DNA from 2 places in the Staphylococcus casei genome. Region 1 is predicted to be linked to the other one. Evidence: riboswitches for the same ligand, from Rfam matches in the RefSeq annotation. Region 1 holds a riboswitch; the other holds the start of a gene.
What was found. A riboswitch is a leader RNA that binds a small molecule or an ion and turns the genes downstream of it on or off. The one in region 1 is predicted to bind thiamine pyrophosphate.

Region 1 (4,553 bases):
AATAAATTGCACCTTAATCAAAATAAGTGTTAAATATAAATAAATAGAAATAATTGTAATTACATTACCTAAAATAATCTAAAAAGGATGCGCTGCTTATGATACGTCATGCTACTAAAACAGATTTACCAAATATATTAGATATCTATAATGATGCAATCTTAAATACCACTGCAGTATATACCTACAATCCACAAACTATTGAAGCACGTGAAGAATGGTTTGAAAAAAAGGCAAATAATCATGAACCTGTACTCGTATATGAAGAACAAGGGGAAGCAATCGCATTTGCAACTTATGGGTCTTTTCGTGATTGGCCAGCCTATCAATATTCTATTGAACATTCTATTTATGTAAATAAGCACCATAGAGGTAAAGGTATTGCTTCTCTATTACTTGCTGAAATTATTCAAACTGCACGTGATAATGGATATAAAACATTAGTAGCTGGTATTGATGCAACGAATGATTATAGTATCTACCTACATAAAAAGTTTAAATTCACCCATTCAGGCACAATTCATAATGTAGGCTATAAATTTGATAAATGGTTAGACTTAGCTTTCTATCAACTCGACTTAAGTAACAACGATTAAATCGCTCATTTAAGGTGACTTTTATTGCACAAATATTGTATTTAAAGATAGTGACACAGATTAACTCAAAATTTCAGATAATGATTGAAGAAAGCATACAAAAAAACTGCCACAAAGTCGAAACCTTGTTGGCAGTCTGAAATTAAACATTATATGCTGTGACTCTATATTTAATGGTATATTTTACTACCTTCAGACACAAATTCTTCTGATTTTTGTTTCAATCCTTCTGCCTTCAATTCAGGGTTTTTTCGTAAGTCATGAGAGATACGCATTGAACAGAATTTCGGCCCACACATACTACAAAAATGCGCAACTTTTGCAGATTCTGCCGGTAACGTCTCATCGTGAAATGATCTCGCTTTATCCGGATCTAAAGAAAGGTTGAATTGGTCATACCATCTAAATTCAAAACGTGCCCTACTAATCTCATCGTCTCTTTTTTGGGCACCTTTCATACCTTTTGCTAAATCAGCTGCATGTGCCGCTATCTTGTATGTGACTACCCCTTCTCTTACATCATCTTTGTTAGGCAACCCTAGATGTTCTTTAGGTGTAACATAACACAACATCGCAGTGCCATAACTCGCAATTTGTGCGGCTCCTATCGCAGAAGTAATATGATCATAAGCTGGGGCAATATCTGTTGTAAGCGGTCCTAAAGTATAAAATGGTGCTTCTTGACAATAAAAATCCTCAAGCTCCTGATTTTCTTTGATTTTATGCATTGGCACATGACCAGGGCCTTCAACCATCACTTGAACATCATACTTCCATGCAATAGCTGTAAGTTCTCCTAATGTTTTTAATTCCAAGATTTGGCTTTCGTCATTTGCATCATAAATTGATCCAGGTCGTAAACCATCGCCTAAAGACACTGCAATATTATATTCTCTTAAAATTTCACAAATTTCGCTAAAATGCGTATATAAGAAACTTTCTTCATGATGCGCTAAACACCATTGCGCCATAATTGAACCACCTCGTGAAACAATACCGGTTAAACGACTCACTGTAGTTGGTACATATCTTAATAATACGCCTGCATGAATCGTAAAATAGTCTACACCTTGTTCAGCTTGTTCAATTAACGTATCTCTATAAATTTCCCAAGTAAGATCTTGTGCGTTACCATCTACTTTTTCTAATGCTTGATAGATTGGAACTGTCCCAACTGGAACTGGAGAATTACGCAATAAAAACTCACGTGTTGCGTGAATATTTTTACCAGTTGAGAGATCCATAATTGTGTCAGCACCCCAGTGAATTGACCATACTAATTTTTCTATTTCTGCTTCTATCGAAGAACTCACTGCTGAATTCCCGATATTAGCATTAATTTTCACTTGAAAGTTTTTCCCGATAATCATTGGCTCTGATTCTGGATGATTGATATTATTAGGAATAATCGCACGTCCACGTGCAATTTCAGAACGTACATACTCAGCTGATACATCTTCTCTTGTTGCAATAAATTTCATTTCTTTTGTAATGATACCTTGTCTGGCATAATGCATTTGTGTCACATTTTTTCCAGGTTTTGCTTTACGTGGTTTATATTTAAAAGGTGTTTCTACGAATTTTTTATGGTTATCTTTTTTAAAACCATTATCCAATGAAACGACTTTGCGTCCTTCATAAAATTTCGTATCGTCACGTTCTTCAATCCACTTGCCTCTTAATTGTGGTATACCTTTTTGAACATTCACTTCATAATCATGATCATGATAAGGTCCAGCAGTATCATAAACAACTACTGATTCATTAGGCGTTGTGCCTTGCTCTGTGACAGTCGGTGATAGTTCTATTGATCTAAAAGGCACTTGAATATCTCGTTCTTCACCGCTAATCCATAATCGTTGACTAGATGGAAATTGTTTCTTTAATTCAATTTTATCTTGTTCCATAAAAAAACTCCTTAGCATGTATTATTGCTAGGAGACCTGGTCAGAAATCGCATATATAGTGAAGTTAAACAACAAACAGCATCAAATTACATTTTGAAACTGCTTTGTTATGCTTCCCTACGCTGGTATTAACCAGATCAGGTTCAAAGGGTTGAGACTAACGTCTCTTTCAGCTATTGAAAAGCACCCCTAGCAATTGATATTAAATTCTGTTTTAAACTTAACACTAATCATTTTTAATTACAAATAAATTTATAAAAAATATTCATATTCTTTTTCGAGAATTTATCATATTTTTTCACTTTCTAATTTATCAGTACGCTAAACCATGTAAAAAAGCCAGAAGATATATAGTACTTCAATATCCTCTAGCTTAAACTTATTTTGAATATATTAATTTCAAGTATTACATTTTGTACGTATTCAACTTATTAATCATATAATCTGCTGCAATCATTAACATAAAAATTAACATAAATGACATCGTAACGTCCCCTAAAAAATGTGCACCAATACGTAAACGACTGAGACACATAATAATTGTATACGCCAATCCAATATTAAATACCATTTTTTGGGATTTTAACTTTTTAAAATAAAAGGCAATAAACATAAAATATGCCGCATCAGTCGTATGTCCTGAAGGAAAAGAACTATGTCCAGTATTACCATTTACTGTTAACCAATTTGTAAAATGCGCTCCATGATTGCCAATTTCATATGGTCTTGCACGTCCCCATAATTCTTTTAAACTATCAATAGTTTCTAATCCAACAAGTAATACAAAAAAACTAACTAGTGCTACTTTAAACAACCTTTCTATTTCATTTTGATCTATACGTTTTAACCAAAATTGATAGACAACTATTATGATAATAAGCAAAATAATAAATGTAATTAAGTACCCTGAACCTATAGATAATGCACTTCCTGCATCACCTTCATTACTAGCCACACCTATCGGTTTATGCTTATTAATATTATCTAAACTTGACGCGACATATTGCACTGTTTCTGACAGAAGTGAATTTGTTTTTATTAACGTATAAATAAATGTCATCATTAGAATGATATATTTAGCTAACTTGCTATGTAATCTTGAAAATGTATAAAAATTTAAAATAATCATTGAAATAATTAATATTAATGTAGGCGGAAATAACCCTAAATCTTGAAATATTGTTCCAAATACAGAATTCTGATTCATAAAGCATTGTGAAACAGGTAAGTCAATACATAAAGCCAATAGTAAAATGATACTAAGTATGACTAGAATGATTGTCGCTAATCTTTTCGAAATAACCATATATCCTCCAGACTTCAAATAACTAAAACTTTAAAAATATTTTTATTTATTTGAATTAAAATTATTTTCCAACTCATCATTACCCTTAATACGAACAAATATGTTTAAAATTTAAATATTATATACTACTTTATCGTTATTCGTATTTATTAATGTAGTAATATCAGCAATTTAAGCCTGAATTTCATCATTATGCATTTTACTCATTTTTAGTTAATGTGACAGTACTGTAAGGTCACAAATCTCCTATAAAGTGATATATTAAATGAGTAGCGAAAATTATTTTCATAAAAAGTTCTTCATATGCTGAGTTATACTCAGTCAGACATAAAACGACAGACCTCTATAATATGAGATCTGTCGTTTTACTTTGTTTACTATGCACTATAATATAAATATTCTTTTAGCATTATTTATTCATTTCCAACCACTTTACCATTTCATTAAGATTGTTCACCGTAATCGTAGGTTGCTGTCCATTTTCATCAAACACTTCATTTTTTCGGTTTACCCAGACCGTATTAAATCCAAAATTAGCCGCACCTGTAACATCCCATGTGTTCGATGATACGAATAAAATATCCTCACGCTTTAATTTATAATATTCTAAAACGAGTGCATAGCTGGCAGGACTCGGTTTATATTGCTTAATTTCATCCACACTAATCACGGTATCGATATATTCAGCTATTTTTGAATTATCAACTAACGGCATGAGCATATTATCGCTACCATTTGAAAGCA
Region 2 (4,553 bases), 1.4 Mb from region 1:
ATGATGAATCCTACTATAATTGCTATCAACATCATAAAAAGTATTGGTGTAATAAATGTTGATAATAATAATCCATGAACCATGATGTTTACAAATTCTGTAACTAATTTAAAGAATAAAAAACTTACCATAAATAATTGCAGATAATAAAATCTACCTTTTAAATAGTTTGTTAATGTCGTTAAAATATAAATTATTATAATAATCATTAACAAGAATAAAGTAATCCACTCAATAACATATTGTGTTTGAGAAATTTCCCAATCACCAGAAACAAATAATGCGTTTCTATTATTAAATTCAATCAATGTAAAGAATAAGAGAATTGCTCCACAGCATAATTCTACATATGCAGATTTAAGCCATTTAGGTTTCTTCATCCAATTTGGTACATCATCTTCTTGAATATCAATAATGTCTTTCCATTTTTTAATGAATTTATCCTTTTTATCCCTAGCTTTTTGAATATCTACACTTCTACGTGTTTTACGTGTAAATTCTGTTGTTTTGTCTTGTAAATCTTTCCAATATTCTTTTGTTTGAGTAGTTACTGCACCTTTACTCGTTCTAGATAATTCCGGTTCTTCTTCGCCGAGTTCTTGTTTCGTTAATGGTAATGATCTTCTTAGGAATAAGAAGTTCCAAATTGACATTTGTCCAAGTAACCACATAATTATGAAAAACGTGTTAACACTTAGAATATCAATTGGTACAATTTGATCACTATCTATTCTTCCATATAACACAATTTGTGTTAATAAATAACTTATGCCATAAGTGAAAATAATCCATAAATAATGATATTTTCTATGGTCCGTATTTAATTCATCTTTATAAACAATGTAACCTATATGCACCGCAAAAGGTATCACAAAAATAACAGCAAAAAAGCTATAAACTTGTGTCATGAGTATAAGCGTTATAATGAAGAACAGAATACCAATAACTAAAAAGAAAATTGAAATATCATAGTCATATCTCGTTGTTCTAAATAGCGTGAAGCCAATAAGTATTAACGCAACACCAAACAAAAGAATCAAGATTGCGCTTACTACAGGAAAGTTCCCTATATAATTACTCATCACCCTAATAATTTCACTGAAAAACGCGTTTATAAAATCCCACACATTATGAATATGTAATTCAATCTTACCTTTACCATTTAACTTGTGAATTAAAGGTAAATTAATTAAAATGATGAGACTTGTGAAAAGCGAAACGATGCCTATAATATAACTATACAGTATCTCAGCGTGTTTCTTAAAAAAAGACATACCATTCACCTCAAAGTTATTATATATGAACATTTTGTTCTTGTCTTTAATAATCTAATAAATAAGTCTATAGTATGATATAAAATAGTTGTATAGTCAAAATTCCACATAATTTATACTATTAAACAATTATTTCATAAAAAGTATAAAAACGCATGGGCTATATACAATTTATAGTTATTCATTTCTTTGTTTTTGTTTAATGATTCAATTCCGTGGTATACAATCAATATATTCTACTTAAAAATTAAGGAGTGTTGTACTTATGAGTAAAGAAGAATTAAATAAACAAGCAGCTGAAAAAGCTAAAGCGGCTGAAGATAAATTAAAAGATCAACAATCATCATCAAATGATGGTGAGGAAGAAACTAAAAAAAATATCCAAGACACATTGGATTAAGACAATAGACGATTCACTTTGAGTAAGCCAAACTACTTCGGCTTACTTTTTTAATACGCTTCCCTACCTTAGTTTAGCAATATACTTCGCTACTTTCTATATGCTCTTTATAAACTCGCTTCCTCTATTGATTAACCAGCTTATTATTCCCCATTATTAAATTGAGACCTTGACAGAACTGGCGAAAAATCATACATTATAGTTAAATTTAAATATAATATTCGCACTAGGGGTGTTTAGTGACTGAGATGAGGTATACCCTCAAACCCTTTGAACCTGATCTAGATTAAACTAGCGTAGGAAAGTGTATTGCGATACCTTTTTCTTTGATTGGTATCCCTATGCCACTATTTAAACGCGCAACTTTCTAGAAGGTTGTGCGTTTTTTATATAGGAGGAAACGATCATGACAAAAGGTTTAAAGCTTTCTGAAATACTCGTAACTGTATTAATTGCAGTTGTTTTCGCAGTGATATACAACATTTGGAATTTCGTCTATAAAGCTGTACAAATTACCGGACTACATTTTGAAGAATTGACGTATGGCGCATGGTTTATGGCAGCTGTCGTTGCTTATCTTATTATCCCTAAAGCTGGTATTGCTATTTTAGCTGAATTTGCTGCAGGGGCTGGCGAAACTATAATAATGGGCCGTTTTGATATAGCTACTATAATTTATGCCTTATTACAAGGTTTAGCCTGTGAAATTATATTTGCAATTTTTAAATATAAATCTCGTACTGTTATGGTTGCCATGTTAGCTGGACTTTTAGCTGCAGTAGCTACATTACCGATTGACTTCGCTTATGGTTATCTTTCAGAAATTGCTGGATGGAACCTCGCATTATACATCGGGTTTAGACTTATAAGTGGCATCGTTGTTGCTGGACTTTTATCTTATTATATCGTAAAAGCCTTGGATCAAACTGGTGTAACTAAATTGTTTAGACCAGCAAGTCAAAGCGATTACGACAACTTATAAGGAGCAATTTCGTTGATAGTAACAAAAAATTTACGTCTAAAATATCCAAATGCACAGCATAAAATATTTGATAATTTAAGTATCAATATAAATGATAAAGAAAAAGTATTACTTTTAGGACCTTCTGGTTCTGGAAAAAGTACGTTATTGAATGTCTTAAGTGGTATTGTGCCTAATCTTATTGATTTGCCAATGAAATATGATGAATTACACATTAACCATAACTGCGGCGTTATTTTTCAAGATCCGGACAGTCAATTTTGTATGCCTAAAGTTTATGAAGAATTAGCTTTTGTATTAGAAAATTTAAATGTCCCTCGTGATAATATGGACGAAAAAATTAAAGCAGCACTTACAGCAGTAGGACTTAATGTAGATAAAGATCAATACATTAACCAATTAAGTGGTGGTATGAAACAAAAACTTGCAATTGCAGAAACGCTTTTGCAACAAGCAGACACTTTATTTTTAGATGAACCCACAGCTATGTTAGATGTAGAAGCAACTGCTGATTTATGGCAAAAAATCAAGGCCTTGTGGGAAGATCAAACTGTACTCATTGTAGAACATAAAGTGGAACATATATGGCAACATATAGATCGTGTGCTTTTGTTTAATTACAACGGGGAAATCATAGCGGACGAATCTCCAACAAAGATGCTAAGCGACTATGAGCACCTATTAACAGAATATGGCGTATGGCATCCAAATGCTTGGCAATACGCCCCTAAACCCTCTTCATGTCCAAATACGGCGATGTTACCAACAAATAGTAACTTTAAATTCAAACAAGTTACAGTCAAAAGAGGTAAACGTAAACTTTTACGTATTTCAGAACACATCATCAACACTGGTGATTGGATTACTATTACTGGACCAAACGGCAGCGGTAAAACTACATTATTAGAATCGATGATGCAACTAATTAAATATGAAGGAAAAATGTATATTAATGATCACACTTTGTCTAAAATCAAAGATGCAGCAAAACACATGTATTTAGTGTATCAAAATCCAGAATTACAATTTATAACACATTCTGTTTTCGAAGAAATTTTCATTCAATATAAAAAACATTCTATTTCTAAAAACGATGCTATGCAAGAGACTGTAGAAATGCTCAAAACGTTAAATTTAGAAAATGTACAATCACAACATCCATATGAATTATCAATGGGACAAAAACGAAGGTTAAGTGTGGCTATTGCATTGAGCTCATCTTCTAAGTTTATTTTATTAGATGAACCAACTTTCGGGCTAGACAGTCATAATACGTTTAACCTTATTAAGTTATTTCAAAAATGCATCCAACATGGACAAACTATTATTATGGTAACGCATGACTCAGAGCTTATTTCTAGGTATCCAACCCATAGACTACATGTGGATCAACATCAATTATATGAATTAAAGGGTGGTACTCATGTTTGAAATGTGGAAAAAGCACTATTCTTTTATAGATGATGTTAATATCATCACGAAACTTATAATTGCAGTACTATTATTTGTCTTTGTTATTTTTATTCATCAATTTGATTATATGATTTATTTAACATTGTTCATGCTCGTCTTTTTATTACTTTTTAATGGTTTGAAACTCAAAATAACCTTAGCCTTTGTGTTTTTTACTGTTATATTTAGTTTGATATCAGCATTATTCATGATTTTTTATGGTTCCGGGACACACATGATTTTCCAATTAGGCTTTATAAAGATCACTACGGAAAGTTTATATCGAGGCTTACATTTAGCTATGCGTACGTCAACTGTATCATTTTTTGGTATTTTAATTGCTTTTACTTCTCAAATCGTGATGATTTTTTACAGTCTCATGCAGCATTTGAAAGTTAAACCGAAGATAGCTTATGCTTTTATGGCGGCTATAAGAATGGTTCCA

Region 2: another riboswitch for thiamine pyrophosphate. It lies ahead of QMO72_RS09240 (ECF transporter S component); the one in region 1 lies ahead of thiC (phosphomethylpyrimidine synthase ThiC).

Annotation. Positions count from the first base shown of each region.
Region 1 is NZ_CP125718.1:475,454-480,006, reverse strand. Features, by position in the region: gene QMO72_RS02080 (GNAT family N-acetyltransferase) at 99-596, shown strand; gene thiC (phosphomethylpyrimidine synthase ThiC) at 767-2,503, opposite strand; TPP riboswitch at 2,601-2,704, opposite strand; gene QMO72_RS02070 (phosphatase PAP2 family protein) at 2,910-3,809, opposite strand; gene QMO72_RS02065 (haloacid dehalogenase type II) at 4,219-4,553, opposite strand, start outside.
Region 2 is NZ_CP125718.1:1,910,735-1,915,287, forward strand. Features, by position in the region: gene auxA (lipoteichoic acid stability factor AuxA) at 1-1,274, opposite strand, end outside; gene graF (glycopeptide resistance-associated protein GraF) at 1,540-1,674, shown strand; TPP riboswitch at 1,893-1,994, shown strand; gene QMO72_RS09240 (ECF transporter S component) at 2,081-2,656, shown strand; gene QMO72_RS09245 (ABC transporter ATP-binding protein) at 2,669-4,087, shown strand; gene QMO72_RS09250 (energy-coupling factor transporter transmembrane component T family protein) at 4,080-4,553, shown strand, end outside.